Regions from separate parts of the Bacillus cihuensis genome, predicted to be linked through region 1. Evidence: riboswitches for the same ligand, from Rfam matches in the RefSeq annotation. Region 1 holds a riboswitch; each other region holds the start of a gene.
What was found. Region 1 has a riboswitch for preQ1 ahead of queF (preQ(1) synthase). Riboswitches for the same ligand answer to the same signal wherever they lie in the genome.
Positions count from the first base shown of each region.

Region 2: another riboswitch for preQ1. It lies ahead of queC (7-cyano-7-deazaguanine synthase QueC); the one in region 1 lies ahead of queF (preQ(1) synthase).
Region 3: another riboswitch for preQ1. It lies ahead of V179_RS0100430 (QueT transporter family protein); the one in region 1 lies ahead of queF (preQ(1) synthase).

Region 1 is NZ_KI632499.1:67,945-73,740, forward strand. It holds gene V179_RS0124625 (LysR family transcriptional regulator) at 1-590, shown strand, start outside; gene V179_RS0124630 (purine-cytosine permease family protein) at 1,087-2,490, opposite strand; gene V179_RS32110 (hypothetical protein) at 2,784-2,915, shown strand; PreQ1 riboswitch class I at 2,895-2,941, shown strand; gene queF (preQ(1) synthase) at 3,067-3,567, shown strand; gene V179_RS0124645 (DeoR/GlpR family DNA-binding transcription regulator) at 3,987-4,751, opposite strand; gene V179_RS0124650 (ABC transporter ATP-binding protein) at 5,001-5,753, shown strand; gene V179_RS0124655 (ABC transporter permease subunit) at 5,746-5,796, shown strand, end outside.
Region 2 is NZ_AYSD01000010.1:608,142-613,937, reverse strand. It holds gene V179_RS0102705 (VUT family protein) at 58-594, opposite strand; gene queE (7-carboxy-7-deazaguanine synthase QueE) at 614-1,342, opposite strand; gene queD (6-carboxytetrahydropterin synthase QueD) at 1,335-1,811, opposite strand; gene queC (7-cyano-7-deazaguanine synthase QueC) at 1,811-2,470, opposite strand; PreQ1 riboswitch class I at 2,524-2,567, opposite strand; gene V179_RS0102685 (hypothetical protein) at 2,787-3,827, shown strand; gene V179_RS26920 (helix-turn-helix domain-containing protein) at 4,060-4,869, shown strand; partial or broken gene V179_RS31475 (DUF6434 domain-containing protein) at 5,003-5,274, opposite strand; gene V179_RS0102675 (2-hydroxyacid dehydrogenase) at 5,524-5,796, opposite strand, start outside.
Region 3 is NZ_AYSD01000010.1:86,497-92,292, forward strand. It holds gene V179_RS31415 (SEC-C metal-binding domain-containing protein) at 1-167, shown strand, start outside; gene V179_RS0100410 (hypothetical protein) at 412-624, opposite strand; gene V179_RS0100420 (PAS domain-containing sensor histidine kinase) at 1,182-2,828, opposite strand; gene V179_RS0100430 (QueT transporter family protein) at 2,998-3,483, opposite strand; PreQ1 riboswitch class I at 3,490-3,534, opposite strand; gene V179_RS0100435 (hypothetical protein) at 3,772-4,026, opposite strand; gene V179_RS0100440 (YbaK/EbsC family protein) at 5,000-5,422, shown strand.

The sequences.
Region 1 (5,796 bases):
TTGGTGATACGATATCTAGGTATTATTTACTTCCTTATTTAGAAGCTTTTCATAATAAGTATCCCAATATCAAATTAAAGATTGTTAATGGTACAACATTAGAGATCTGTTCTATATTAAAATCAGGAGAGGTTGATATTGCAATTTGTAATTTTCCCCTTGATGATTCTACTTTAGAACTTATACCATGTATTGAAGTCCAAGATATTTTTGTTTGTGGCGAGAAATATAAGAAAAGCTTATCTAAGCCAATAAGCCTTAATGAAGTAGTAAAACTGCCTTTAATATTACTCGAGCCCAAATCGGTTTCTAGAAAGTATGTCGAGGATTATCTGATATCTAAAGGTATTAAGATTTCGCCAGAATTTGAATTAGGCTCTCATGATTTATTATTGGAGTTTGCTAAGATAAATTTAGGAATTGCGTGTGTGACGAAAGAATTTTCTCATGATTATTTAAATAATGGCTTATTGTATGAAGTACAATTAATGGAGGAAATACCGAAGAGGAACATTGGAGTCTGCTTTTTAAAGAGTGTGCCTCTATCGCCAGCTTCAACAAAATTTGTTGAGATCATAGAAAATAAATAGATGTAAAAGTTTTTCTGTTAAAGAATCATTTGTAAATTCGACCTCTTGAGCTCAGAGAGAGAAATAAAATATAACTACTTATTTTTTTTAAGGACAAATCGAATTTATAAAACAGGAGAAAAAAGAATAGTCTGGCTACTCTTTTTCCTAATTCAAATTAATTTGTACAGTGGTTAAGGATTGGACATTGAAAAATAGCTTGCAGGTTTAGATGGGCGTGGGAATCAAGTTCAATACCTTAGAACAAATAGGCTATAGGTAAAAACATTTGGACTTTTCCAAATCAAAAATTAGAAAGTCTGAGCCAAATGAAAAATCTTCAAATACAATTCCCATCTTTTAACCTACATATTTAAGCATTTCTCATATGTGAAAGGGAAGATAGCGAGAAAACGAATCAAGTGCCTAATAAAAGGCTATCCGGAAGGGGGACCGGGGGGGTAATAGTAAAAAATCAGGAGATTGTAAACGTAACTTATTAATCAAATAAACATTCTTATGCTATATAATCTTCCTTGTGAATGTCATTTGGTTCGCCTTTGTTGTAATACTTACCTTTTGTAAAAATTGCTAATATTACTGTAAGTATAGCTGCTAGAATTGCAGCAAAGAATGCGGCAGTGCTTTGTAAAAACGTCCCCATATATCCTAATGCTGCGATCGTTCCTAAACCGCTTGCAATTAGTAATGACACGACTCCTACAGGATTCCATTTATATAGATACTCCTGTCTGGATTCATAATAACCGGGTCCAATTTTTAATAACTTTTTGACAATCATGGCGTCACTGACTAATATGGCTGCCCACGCTAATAAAAAGACTCCCTGGAATGTCATGGCTGTATCCAGATGGTTCACTATCCCACCGAGCATTAAAGCTATCGCGGATATCCCTGTTACAACTACCCAGAAACGTCTGCCTGGTGTAAATTTAAAAATATTTTCGAAGAAATTGGAAAGGGATAAGGAGCTACTATATATATTTGTCACATTAATTCTTAGTTGGGTTAACATTGTGAACAGCGCTCCACCGATACCAAGAAGTAGCACGATGTATACACCTGGATTTGGTTCACCTAGACGAACGCCAAACCATATACCAAGACCACCCATAACTCCAAAACAAAAAATTTGCGGAATAAAGCCAATGGCAACCGATCCTACCTTAATGTCTTTAGGTTTAAGGAAACGGGCATAGTCTGAACCAAGAAGGGCTGTTAGACCCATAATCCCATGGTGCATTCCTATACAGGACAATAGAGCTTTGCCTCCTATTTGAACGCCCTCAGGCATGTATGTCCAAAATTCCCCTTCGTATAGGGAAGGTGTGTTAATCGATACAATGATTGCGGTTACTAAAAAAATACCGAAAATCGGTAAAGACCACTTTTGTAATTTATCCAGTTGTTTTATACCAAACCAATTCAACGGGATAACAATGGTTCCGAAGAAAAGGATAAGCACCCATTTTGGTAGAACTGGGAAGAAGGTATGAACAGCGTAAACTAAAATCAAGCCTTCAAATGCACAATACATAATGAAGTTCGTTGCATAAATAAATGAGGTTAATGATGCACCTATATAGCCGAATCCACCACCTCTAGATAATAAATTGACGTTCATACCGGATTTTGCTGAAAGATAAGCAATGAATGTTCCTAATACACCAGCTACGATAATCGCGTATATGGAGGATATGATTGCATTAATGGCTCCGAATTGAAGCGCCATAACGCTCCCCATTTGAAAATAGAAAATGGCTGTTGCTATACCGAAAGTAATATTAGTAATACTTAGCCATCCCATATTCCTGTGCTGTCGTGGTACTCTAACTAATGAAAAATCATCTTTCATTTCATCTTCTATCACTTTGTGATCTGTTACTTTGACAGATCTCATACGTATCGACTCCTCTTTTTTGTGTATAATTTCACAATCTACATTTCGCCTGTTAAGCACAGATTCGTCATCCCACAATATTCTATATTTAATATATCAATATAGATAAAGACATGGCAAACGTCATTATTGCGGCTGTTTGATGGTTAGATTACTAAAAGACCACTCCATCTATCAATTCCTCCTTATATCATAGGATTTGTAGTATATTCAGTGAAATGGGTGACTGTTTGATGATTCCTTCCAATTGATATATGAATTAAGAACAGCATTAGTAGTTGGGGGGAAGTAAATTGAAACTTCAATCAGTGGGGTTTTACCGATCGTTATTGCGGAATAAATTTTCATTTGACGTTTTGCCAAGTGTTCTTTATGATATGAAAGAAGAGAATGCCCGAGCTAAAACGGGAGAGGTTCATAGCTGATACCCTCTATAAAAAACTATGGATACATGACATTAAGCCATGTCCATACTGGACAGGGCTTTTTATATTTTATCCTGTTAGTTGTAAAAGAATGATTAGCGGATCTCTCTTTTAAAACAGTGTCGGGGAACCATTTAAAGGGGGATTTTTTATGTCTGGCCGAAGCCATGAAGAAGGTTTAAAGGATTTAACGCTATTAGGAAATCAACATACGCAATATTCATTCAACTATGCACCTGAGGTATTGGAAGCTGTAGATAGTCTTCATTCGAATCGTGATTATTTCGTGAAATTTAACTGTCCGGAATTTACTAGTTTATGTCCACTGACACATCAGCCTGATTTTGCAACGATGTACATTTCTTACGTTCCAGATAAAAAAATTGTCGAGAGTAAATCACTAAAATTATATCTGTTTAGTTTTCGTAATCATGGTGATTTCCATGAAGATTGCGTCAACATCATTATGAACGATCTAATTAAATTACTTGACCCAAGGTATATTGAGGTTTGGGGGAAATTTACACCACGTGGCGGTATTTCCATCGACCCTTGGTGCAATTATGGGAAACCAGGTACTAAATACGAAGAGATGGCTAATTTCCGTTTAATGAATCATGATCTTTATCCTGAAAAAATAGATAATCGTTAATAGTTGAAACAAGCAAGGAAACATAGTGGTATGGAAAAATATGGTTTGATGAAGAGGTTTGTCTAAAAGAATATTGCATTCTCCTAAAATCATGAACTTCATGTGAAATATTTAACTAATATTAATGTATTCCATATAATAATAAAATTATAAAATGAAAATAATAAGACGGAAATTCTGCTCAATTTGTTCATTACGAGTGGAATTTCCGTTTTTTTGTATAAGGACATGGGGACGGGGCTTCGCGACTTACTAATACAGCCAATCTACTTTGCAGATATACTTACTTTATTAAGAGAGTATTGCAAAGACCTGCTTCGCACCGCCACCATTATGATTAGGTGAGTGTAGCGTGCTACGGGATTAATCCTTCATGGTAATTGAAGGCGTTATAACGCTATATTCGTTTTGGATGAGGATTATCTTTCTGAAAGGATTAAATGGGTGCTTGTTTTCTTAAATGTATCGATAAGATTTTTATTTACATTTTGGTCTGTAATAATGTAATGAATTTTATCAAGCGTTGCAATCCCAATTGTGACATCCTTACCGAATTTTGTACTGTCAGCGGCAACATAAATTTCCTTAGATAATTCAATTATTTTTTTCCTCGTAATTGCTTCCTCTAAGTTATAATCAGAAATTCCTTTTTCGATTGTGATCCCACTGGCACAAATAAACGCTTTTACTATATTCAATTCACTAAAATTAAATAAATAATCATAAGCTACTACAGATTGTTCATTATGTCTGACCTTTCCTCCAATGATTATCAGCTCGACATCGCTATTGATTAATTCTAATACAACAGGAATTGAATTCGTCACTACAGTTAGCTTCTTCTTATTTTTAATGTATTTTGCAATTTGATAGGTTGTTGAGCCGCTATCAATAAAAATACAATCACCGTCATAGATCAATTCGCTACATTTTCGTGCAATTGATTCTTTTTCATCTAAATGACTGACCATGCGTTCGTCAATTGTAGATTCCCCAAATTTTGGTTCAACTAGTTTAACTCCACCATAAATTTTTTCGATTTTCCCTTGTCTTGTAAGCAGGTTTAGATCTCTACGAAGAGTATCAACAGAGACTTTTAATTCTTCAGTTAGCTCAGATATCTTAAGCACTTTTTTTATCATTAACAATTCAATAATTTTCTGTTGTCTTTCAACTGGAAACATAAATTCACCTACTCAAAGTTATCATTTTTTAAAGCAGCATTAATTCTAGTGTACTGATTACTTATTATACATTCAATATATTTACATAAATAATAAGATAAGTTATTAATAAATGAAGGATAAATTGTTCATAAATTGGTATTAACTTAGTTATAAAATATGCAAAATTTACATAGTGTTTACGTGAATCTTTATTTCAATTTACATATAGTTTTTATACTAAGGTTGTGTTTAAGGGGGGTGAACAGTTTGCTGAAATTACAAAATGTAAGCAAACAATTCGATAGAAAAGTAGTTTTAGATGACATTAATGTTGAAATTAAAGCTGGTGAAATTGTTTCTCTATTAGGTCCAAGTGGGAGTGGAAAAACTACTTTATTAAATATTATTTTAGGCTTAACTCAATTGGACCATGGAAAGATTATTTTTAATGATATGGATATGAGTCATGTATCGATGAAGAATCGTGGATTCAATATTGTATTCCAAGATTATGCGCTCTTTCCCCATTTAAGTGCTTATGAAAATATTGTATATGGTTTAAGAAATAAGAAGGGATTAGTGTCAGAGAAAGAGCTTCAAGAATACATCGAATTCTTAGAGTTAAAACCTCATTTAACAAAGAAAATCGGCGAGTTATCGGGTGGTCAGAAACAGAGGGTAGCTCTTGCAAGAACATTAGTTATGAAACCAAAAATATTATTACTAGATGAGCCTTTGAGCGCACTAGACGGAGTCATCAAAGAATCCATCAAACAGCGCATTCAATCTATTGCAAGAGAGTATAAGCTTACGACGATTATTGTAACGCATGATCCCGAAGAAGCATTAACGTTGTCAGATAAAATTCTAATTATCAATCAGGGGAATATATCTCAATTTGGAACACCTCAGGAAATTATTAATCAACCAAAAAATGATTTCGTTGAAGAGTTTATCCTGAAACAATTACAGATTAAGAGACAAAATATTTATAACTTATTTGGTGAACAGCATGCCTAAAGCTAAAACAGAAATGCGAATTATTTTCTTATCTATACTAATA
Region 2 (5,796 bases), on a different contig from region 1:
TCCTAATTTTTTATCTTTTCATGTCATATTAGCAGTATCTGAGTTTTTAGCAATTACTCAAGCAACCTCTACTCGGTTCCGCGAAATGATTACGCGATGGAGGACCATTGCACCAAGGCTCTGTATAACCGTCTTCACAATTACCTGACCTAGAATCGCAAAAGGTACAGCTTCCCATGGTAGGAAATTGGCACCCAATGGGCTTAAGCCAATAATGACAAAGATAGCAGAGTCCAGGAAACCACCGACTAAACCACTATAAAAAACTCGCCAAGCCATCGGCAGTTTCAATCTCGAGTAAATTTCGGTATCGGTTGTTTCTGAGATGACAAACGAAATAGCAGATGCAAGAACGATTAATAATGTGTCTCCCAACAATTTTGACATGATCGCTGAAAGAGCTAAAGCTGTTCCGATTGCTATATAGGTTTTCTTTCTGCCAAATGTATTTTGAACCAAATCTCTTAGGATAAAAGTTGCACCAATAAATAGCGTTCCCATTGGCACAATAAACACACCGAGAGATAAAGGGGCAAAAGAAGCCGTCACAACATTGGCTGTTACAATGGCGATTAAATATAGTAAAATTCTAATCATTTATTCTCCTCGTTTCTTACACGCCTCGTTTATTTCCCCATACTAATGCATGAAGTTGAGGGAGTACTTTAACTTCTTTTAACTCTTTATCTTGTATCACTTGCTCGATTAACTCTGCGTATTTTTTCAGCAAATGGGTAATTAACTCAGCGTCATTTACAGTCTTCGTATCATCATTCCCCACCTGCATGTAAAAAGGAATGCCAGGGTATCTTCTATGAATTTCCTTTGCATAGTTAAAATCAGCTTCATTGAATACAACGACCTTCAAACTGACATTTCCTGAAAAATCGTCTGACATGAGTTTATCGAGGATCATATCAAGTGAGTCAAAGTTTGTGATCATACCTGAACTAGGTGGCTTAGGTGAGATCGTCAACTCATCAATCAAAAGCATCCAATCTTGCCACTTCGACCCTTGCGTTTCAAGACAGGTTTTCATGTTCTCTTCCTTTATTAATTGGACAAATCCTGCAAGATTCTTCAACAGAGCCGGGTTTCCACCTGAAATGGTCACATGAGAAAACCCGTCTCCCCCAAGTTCTCTTAACTGTTGCAAGATTTCGTCTGGCTCCATTTGCTTAATGAGATGTTTACCGGTTCCATCCCATGTAAAAGACGAGTCACACCATGAGCAAGAATAATCACAACCCGCCGTTCTGACAAACATCGTCTTTTGACCGATGACCATGCCCTCTCCTTGAATGGTTGGTCCGAATATCTCCATAACAGGAATTTTACTCATGTTCCATCCACTCCCTTTTTGCCTCGGCATAGCTCGTTGGCGTTTCATAAAGACGGACAAATTCAACCCTTGCTCCATCATATTGTTTTTGTCTATTTTTTAATGCTTCCGCCATTTTTTCATAAATCCAAACAACCATATTTTCAGCGGTTGTATTCATTAATGGCAACGTTTCGTTTAAATATTTATGATCAAGAAAAATTTCAATCTCATTTTTCCAAATTTCTTTAATGTCGCCAAAATCAATAAGTAAGCCTCGATCATCGATAAAACCACTAAGTCCAAAAATAACCCGGTAGGTATGACCATGAAGGTTTTTGCATTTCCCTTCATAACAATGTAAATGGTGAGCCGCATCGAATGTAAACTCTTTACTAACTAGTACTCGTTTAGCATGATATTTTAATTGATCAGCTTTAATATCTTTATTGATCTTTTGCAATTTATCTACTACGCGAAAGCCATACATCAATTCTTCACCTTCTGACTCAAGTAGTCATCGAGGCCTTTTCGACGTAATTTACATGCTGGACAATCCCCGCAACCATCTGCCATGATTCCGTTATAACAAGTTAGTGTCTTATTACGAACAAAGTCCAAAGCACCTAATTCATCCGCCATGCCCCAGGCCTCCGCCTTATTCATCCACATAAGCGGTGTATGAATCACAAATGGCTGATCCATCGATAGATTTAATGTCACATTCAATGATTTTATGAAAATATCTCTGCAGTCCGGATAGCCGCTAAAGTCTGTTTCACACACACCCGTAATAATATGCTTCGCACCAACTTGGCTAGCAAGCACCCCAGCAAAAGATAAGAATAACAAATTTCTCCCCGGAACAAAGGTGGAAGGAAGCTCCCCCTCTTCTCCATCACTCACGGCAATGTCATCACGCGTTAATGCATTCGGCGCCAATTGATTAAGCAGCGACATATCCAGAATATGATGTTTAATGCCAAGTTCGTCTGTAATCTGCTTAGCACAGTCTATCTCTAACCGATGCCGCTGATTATAATCAAACGTAACTGCCTCCACTTCTTTAAACTGCTTCATCGCCCAGAATAAGCATGTCGTACTATCCTGACCGCCACTAAAAACTACTACTGCTTTCTCTTGCTTCATTAAAAAAATCCCCTTTTCGGCAGAAAAACAGCACTACTAAGAAAGCAGTGCTGTTTTCCTTAGTTTTTTAGAGAGGGTAGCTAGAAACCTCTACCGTAATTAAACGGATTTTATATTTACATCAGTTCATTTTAGACTAAAATCATTATTTCTTCAAACTAAAAATAAAACATGCATAAATTGGTACATATTGGATCTCTTTTTTCCATTATCTGTTTTTACATACACTTTCAACATCTCAGATATTTAAGACAAAACCTAAATCATTTGATAAAATTTGATTTGTTGTTGAATTAAATAATAGAATGGAGAACATATGAAGTCAAAATTCAAGGTACTAACACTTGTCATTGTCAGTTTATTATTACTTGCATCTTGTTCAAACGACAATTACCAAGAAGCAATGGATAAAGGTATCGAAAGCTTGATAGAAAAGGATTATCATCAAGCTGCAATCCAGTTTGAACTAGCATTAAAAGAAAAAGAAAGAGACGAAGATGCCTCCTCTTATTTTGAGCAATCGACTCAAATGAAAAACGCACTGAGCGCCTATGAGCAAAAACAATATGATACTGCCATTGATTCGCTTAATGCTGTCATTAATCATAGAAATGGATTAAAAACCTTGCAGTCAGAAGCGAAAAGTCTTCGAAACCTCGTCCATTCAGATCAAAATATCACAGCTTCTTTTCAAAAAAACCTTGACCTTGTTAAAAGCCTGATCACAAAAGAGAGCTATAATTTAGCTGAAGAAAAGATACAGCTTTTACAAAAAGACATCGAAACAAACAAAATTCTAGCAGACTATCAATCTGAAGTGACTAAACTATCTGAACAAGTAACAGTAGCTTTAACGACCTATGAACCTATAGTGCAACAAACTGACACAGATCATAACGAAGAAAAATCTAACAGCAAGAAGAACAAAAAAAAGAAAGCTAAAACATTCAAGTATCGTTCATATGCAAACGACCTTTTTGGTTTTTCAATGCAATATCCAGACGATTTAACAATGGATACTCCACCTACTAATGGCGATGGAGCAAGGTTCTATAATGCAGAATTTGAAGTCACTGCCTATGGCGGTCATACGAATATTGTGAACGAAGGAGAAACAATCGAAACCTATTACCAGGAAGAATTAAATAGCATCTCAGGACAAATTGCCTATCAAAAATTGACAGATGATTGGTATGTAGTTTCATATGAAGAAAATGGCCAAATTTTCTATGAAAAATTTTTCTTTGGCCCAACAGTTTTTAATAAATTTATCATCTCCTACCCGACAAATAAACAAGATAAGTATGATCCAGTAACGACTCATATTGCCAAAACATTTGCTCCAGCTGCTCAATAGAATTAGGAAAGAGTTTGTCTCATAAGGGTCTGACCTCACACTCTAAATCAGTAAGTAGTGTTCCATACACTTATCTTATGTTGTATTTAGTTGTTGCGTGGTCTGACCCTTCTTTTGGGACATTCAGATTTAATTATTATTAAATAAATTTTATCCCCATGCTACTTTCCCCCATTCCGAAGTTATAAAGAGAGTGACAAGCAGAATTCTCTGCATAACGGGAGGGATTAGAATGGCGAAGAAAAAGATTGAATATATTGCAGGTGTCCAAACGTATCAGGAACTAGCATCATTTGCGTCGGTAGAAGAATTAAACGAGGCTATTTTGCTTCATTTAGATTCATTAGAATTAACCAAAACAGAAACAGAAGTCTTACTCCTTCTTGCAAGATATAGTTGTGTGTATCCAGGTGTAAGTTTTTTATGTAAAACGAAAATAGCGGAGATGATTGGAAAAAGTAGGAGAACAGTAATTCGCGTCTGCCTTAAATTAGAACAGCTCGGTGCCATTCGGCAATATGAAATGAAGCGGACAACAGATATGAAACAAACATCCAATGCGATTGTGATTCAATTCATTCAGAAAGAAAAACTTGTGAAAACTGATCTTTCTTCCACTAAAGAAGAAATTGTCACACAAGAGATGCCTGAAAATGTCACACCAAAAAGCTGCATTCCTTTTAAGCAAAAAAATAAAGAATTAGATCATACGTATCAAGACAGTCATTCGTCTGCTTATCAACGATTTAAGGGAATGATTCATAATTTTGTCAGTGACTGCCCTTTAGTGGATAAACTTTATGGCATCTATGTCGCACAAACTCATTACATAAAAAATGTTTATACGCAGGAAGAGCTTTTACATATTGGCATTTCAGCTATTAAGACGTGCTTTCAGGCTACAAAACGAAAAAAAATCCATAATCTTGCTGGATATTATAACGGTACATTGTCCAATATGCTGGATCAATTATATTATGACTCTGTATTTCCTGATTTCGATGATGAAGCTACAAACGAAGAATTGGAGTGGCTAGTTTAGTAGTTTAATTGGAAAGATGCCCATTATATCTATTGATGTTCATACTAATACAGTCCCAATTAAACGTTACCATGTTTGGTTTCCACGACTATATCTAAAGAGTCATCATTTACATATTTCTGGATGGTGCTTGTCACCTAAGTATATTTGCCGTATATGTATTATCTCCAGGGCGTTTCTTGATGTTGTTCCAGGCTGCAATTGCTTCTTCACGGCTTTCTGGGTCAGTGAAAAAGTCACGAATAAATTGATTATATTCAAATTGAGGAGCAATTTTTTTCTTATATGATGGGTCTTTCTTTCGTTCTTCTTCATCCCAAGTATCTACAACATCACGATATGTTTTTCCTACATTGTTTTAAAATAATTTTGAATATAGGTAGGAAAATGAAACTTAGGACTGATCACTGTATTGTTCCTATCAATTTAAATAGACAATTACAACAAACTATACGAAAACAGCCTAAGAAAATGCTCCCTAACACAACACGGGAATATTCGCGCGCCATTATCCGCTACTTTTCATAGAATTTCTGAATCCACAATTACACATTACTGGATGGTACCTGTTACCTACCAAAAAACGGATAGCCCCAAAAGGGCTATCCAGCAATTCTACTATATTTTCCCATCATTATTCTGATAGCTGTTCAGCTACTTTACTTGTATCTTATTATTAATCCATGTAGGTGGAATTTCTCCCTGTAAGCCAGCAACTAGGTTCGTTGCTGCTAACATTGCCATTTTCAAGCGAGTTTCATACGTTGCGGAACCAATATGCGGCAAAGTCACAACATTATTCATAGCAAGCAATGGATTATCCAAATTAACCGGCTCTTTTTCAAAGACATCAAGACCAGCTGCATGAATTTCTCCAGTTTCGAGAGCATGAATTAAAGCGCCTTCATCTACCACTCTGCCTCTTGA
Region 3 (5,796 bases), on a different contig from region 1:
TTATCGAGCTATTTAAACAACGATATGCGCAAATGAAGTTGGAAGGGCATAATATTTTAGCAAAAGAGTCGAAAAAACCAATTGTAAATGAGAATGTAATTGGAAGAAACGATCCATGTACTTGTGGTAGTGGAAAGAAATATAAAAAATGCTGTGGAGTTGCATAGGTAGAAGATTCTTCAAATGATAGACATGCTAAGAATCTATCTCTCAGAAGAATTTATCATGCTTATTAATCCTTTTCAAGTTGATGGCGATTTAAGCTTTCTTAATAAATACAAATAAGAAGTTGTCACAAAAGGGTCTGACCTCGCACTCAAAATCCGTATGTAGTGTTTCATACACCTATCTTATACTGTATTAGTTGTGGGGGGCTGATCTTTGCTTTAGGCCCCCCTTTTTTGAAGTGTGCTATTCGTCGTGTTCTTGATTGTCAGCAGGTTTGTTTTTGAAATGAAGTGTTTGTCTTTTCTCTTTAATCTGCTGAACGAGTGGTTTTAAATATGGGTTAGCCTTTAAAAAGTCAACTAGTTGGTTATGGTCATCTTTGGACGAGGATGCATCTTTTTGGTCCACTGCCTCTTCAACCTGTGTTTCTGTTTTGTCCAATCGTTTCCTTATCATTTCCTCTCACCTCACTTCATATAGCCTATGATGGTTTGTAGAATTAGGTCCTTTCATTTGAAAAAATGGGTATTGTATCCTTGAACATACAAGGAATATTAGCTAAAGCAAAAGTGGAATGGATATGCGGGGATTAAGTGAAATTGTGATGGGCTTTGGTGTTGAATTAAAAATGAGGCGTTACTACTCTATCGGTCCTTTACATGAATGAGTGTTTGGTTTACTTACTAAGTGAGAAGTATTCAAAGAACCAATCTTGTCCTTTTACCAAATCGAGTCGTCTATTACTTAACAGTACGAATTGACTTAAGAGCTGTACCTTCAGAACTTGTTTTAAACGACAAGTACTGCCAAAATAGAATTAATTAATCGATTAATTAAATGCCTCTTAAATCACCGTCTGATTATGAAAAAGGCAGTATTATGACGTGAAAATATTGTAAGGGATTTCCCTACAAGTAATTAAGGATTTCGACATGAATGTGACGAGGAATTATGTAGAGGTGGAAGTTAGTTGTATCTGGAAAATGCATTTTGGTAAGCAAAGCACCGGCCCATTAGCCAGTGCTTTGTTGTGAATGACAATTGATTGGTAAACTTAGGAGCACTTCAGTACCTCTACCAAGCGTACTATCAAAGGAAATATTTCCACGATGGGTTTCGATGATCCTCGAACTAACTGTCAATCCGAGTCCCGTTCCTTTTTCCTTCGAAGAATAAAACGGCTCTCCAAGATGTTGGATTCTTGCTTTTCCTACCCCGTGTCCATTATCCTTGATTTTCACAGTAACTTGATCACTTTTCGTAGAAAATTCGATGGAAACTGACGTTGCAGTCGCTTCAATTGAGTTCTTAATAATATTAATGAATACTTGCTTTAATTGGTTTGCTTCGCAACGTATTGCCGGAATGGGTTCATGTTCTTTTATCGAAATGGAAGCTCCGTTCAAGTTCGCTTCAGGCTTAAGTAACGTCACGACATCATTCATCAGCATCACGATATTGTGATCGCTAAAATTTATTTTCTGTGGCTTGGCAAGGACGAGCAGTTCACTGACAATTAAGTTAATTCGATCCAACTCACTTAACATAATGGAGTAGTAATGCTGATATTCTATCTCATTGGATTTCAGGAGTTGTACGAATCCTGTTAAAGAAGTAAGTGGATTTCTGACTTCGTGAGCTACACTTGCAGCCAACTCCCCAACAACCGATAATTTTTCTGTTTTTCGCAGCATTTCTTCAGTTTCACGCATAAGTGTAACGTCTTGTGCATAGCCAATGACTCCGACTATCTGGTCATTTATTAGCATTGGAACGAGTGTGAAATAAAGAATTACGGCCTCTTCATGTTTGGTGAGAATGCTAATGTCTCCATGTGTAATACCTGTTCTAGTCTCAATGACATCAGTGAATGACTTTTGAAATGATTCTTTATCATTCGAATTTGCTAATATATCCATGATTGAAACACCGATAATATCGTCAAAGCCCCAACAAGTTATGCCCTTAAAGCGCGGATTAGTATTTGAAATGATCCCATGAATATCCATCATAAGCAAAGGATCTGGATTATAATCGAAGAGCGATTTATATTGTTGCTGGCTTTGTAATAAATGCTGCTCAGCTTTCACTCGTTCTGTTATATCTCTCCCAATTACAACAAATGCTCTTCTGGAACCATCTTCATGAAAAAGAGGAACTTTTATCGTATCAAATGTTTTGTGATCCCCATCAGGCATTGGAATAATTTCTTCACACCGAGTAACTTGCCGACTTACCCATGTTTCTTCATCTGAAGTCTCGCAATACTCTAGTGCTTCTTTATAAAAATCAGTATATTGAGCTAGTTCACTATCCTTTTTCCCTTTATAATTTACTTGCTCCAGCTGAAATAGTTCAAGGCCAAATTTATTAACTTCGGTCCAACGACCTTGGCCATCTTTGAAATTAACGAAGTCTGCCATGGAATGAATCAAGGTTTGCAGCCGTTCTTGCTCTTCTTTTAACAATGTATAGCTTTTTCTCTTTTTTAGAAAAAAATAGAGAATAACAGTTGTAATAATAATGAAAAGAATCCCTTCGATTCTTTGGATGATCATCAACTTATGAAAAGGTAAATTAGTAATCGTAAGATACCACTCTATCAAAAGCAGAATGGATAAACAGCAGATAACGTATATGTATACAAATAATTTTGGCATGGGCGCACTCCTTTTTTTAGGTGCTCAGCTTAGGAAGGGTGTTCTTAACTATAAATTTTACCATATGAGAATTGAGATGGGGAAAAGAAAGAAATAAAAATGATAATATTACCAAAGAAGGGAGATAAAAGTAAAAAGGGCCACCCAGTTGATTGGAGGCCTTTTAGAATTATAACAACTTATTAAAATGCACACGTTTGTGAATCGCATAAATCACAGGAATTCCAACGAGCATGACTGCGAATTCACCTACAGCTGTTGTGAACCATGTGAATAGGAATGGGAAGTCTAATGCAAGATTTAGCTCAAGAGCAATCATGAACATTGTGAACGTAAACACAAGTGAATTCACCATCATTAACGCCAGTTTGTTTTTGATATAACGTCCAGCAAATATGGTAATCAATAACGAAAGCACTGATTGTCCGACTCCGAAAACTAAATCATACGGCACCATCGGTGAAAACAGTAAATTCGTTAAAAAGACTCCTAGTACAATTCCGTAAAAATACTTCTTATTGAATACGATTAGATGATTAAACATTTCTGAAACCCGAAATTGAATATTGGTAAATCCAAATGGTTGAATCAAAAAAGACACTGCAATATACAAAGCAGCTAAAATCGCATTAACTACTAATGTTTTTGTTTTCATACATATCTCTCCCTAGTTTTTTATCGTGGGATGGTTGCGAACCACGTATAACGAAAGTCTAATAAGTGTACCATAGTGAAATACTTTCGTATATGTTAAAAAAATGAATTCAATTATGATGAATTTTCACAATTATATATCGATTATATTCTTTTAGTTTTGAAATGAACAATCGGGATGGATTGAAAGATTGCATTTTAATTATGCGGGGAGTAACACTTTTACTTTAAACAAAAAAGGTGGAAAAACGATAAGGTTCCTCCACCCAACATACTTGTTTTCGATGATTTAGTAAAAGTAAATTCCAAGACAAACAACAAATGAGACTAGAGCCAAACCTACATAAATCCATGTTAATGATTTAATGTTTACACGCAGTGAACTAGTTTCATATTCATGAGATCTCTTTAGTTCGTTTTTAATAGTATCCTCTTTTTCTTCATAATCTTTTAGTTGAGTACTAATACCTTTCCCGATTAATAACGTTCCAACAAGTGCTAAGATACCTACCAAAATAACAGTGATGATCATGAATGTAATCATTAATATTCACTCCTAAAGTAAAAGATAAGTAGATTTTGGGGCCAACTATTTTATGGCTTTATTCTTACTTTTGAAAAAAGTATATGAAAAATATACATCTGAATGGGAGGACCAGGACGCTTGATTCTCGATAAATTATTGAGGAAGTTGATCTACTCTTCCATCATAATATAATTTTGAACTTTTTGACCATCCACTCGATTGGTTTTTTCACTCATCCACTTCTATTTTTATTGGAAAAAGTGGATGATTAAAAGTATAGTTGCATATCTGAAAGTATCGGAGGGACAATTTTTGATGCGCATCTTTCCATGCTTAGTTGCGAACTGAAAAACTTCGTGATGAAATTGAAGTTTAGACGAGTATTTCCATGGTGAAGTAGAATTTAATTCAACTGAAGGCTGGATACATAAATGGTGCAGGCTTAAACAAGAGTTTAATAGAAAAATTAAAGTTGTTCAATCTTTCTCAATATTAATCTCGGGATGATTTCGAACCACGTAGCTCGGGTTTTGCACTCATTTATATAATAGTTGGATACGCTAATAGGAGTATTAGGAATAATACGATAGGTATAGAATGCCATTCATTCATGTTGCTATACTAGGGTAAGGAGTGTATCCTAATAATTGAATTCCCCCCAGACATTCTACTTTGCCTGGTTATCGCTATTTCGAAAGACGTGGGACGCTTAGAACGTTGAAGATTTTTATATGAGAGATGTTTTTTTGTCACAACCTTATATCTTCAGCTTTCAAAGAACAACTTACAGGAACGTTCTATCATAAGAGCAAATGTTTCGCTACACAAAAAGGCGAACATCTCCCACTTATTTTTTTGTTATGGCCTGCACAAAATTGAAGTGAGGGTCTTCGCGCCTAAAATGATAAATTAGAAGCAGAAAGGATGATTTTGGTTGGCAATTGAAAAGGTAAGAGCTCATTTTAAAAAGTATGATCGTGAAGATGATGTGATGGAATTCGCAACTTCAAGCGCAACAGTAGATGAGGCAGCGGCAACGATTCAGGTTATTCCGGCTCGCATTGCTAAAACGATATCGTTTAGAGGAGAAGGGGAAAATGCGCTTTTAATTGTAGCGGCAGGTGATGCAAAGATTGATAATAAGAAATTCAAGAACCTATTTGGATTCAAAGCAAGAATGCTCCCTCCAGAAGAAGTATATTTGCAAACTGGTCACGAAATCGGTGGTGTCTGTCCTTTTGGACTAGTGCGTGACCTAGACGTTTTTCTTGATATCTCGATGCAACGATTTGACACGGTGTTCCCGGCTTGTGGAAGCACAAATTCAGCAATCGAACTTACATGTGATGAATTATTTCAATATTCAAATGCATTGGAGTGGGTTGATGTTTGTAAAGGGTGGGGGGAAGGATAAGTTGATAGGTTTATTCACATTGAATAAGCCATTGCAAAAATAGAAAAGACATAATTAATGAGCCATTGATCTTTTATTGTGATTATATGAAATTCGCCATCAGTTGTTAAAAGGAGGACCATAACAAAAGAGTCAGAGCCCGTACCACAATATACTCAAATTACTTGTTTAATGAACTGTGTATAAGTGTTCAGACTCTTTTGGATCGCTTTATTTATCCTGCTACTTTTCAGAAGCCTTAAAAATGAGAAGCACGGATAGGACAGACAAAAAACTGATAAATGTAGTAACAACTTAAATAATAATTTTGTATGGTGAAATCATTTGGGATAGAATAAGGAGATTATTGTATATTATCAGTAGTTTCTATCGGA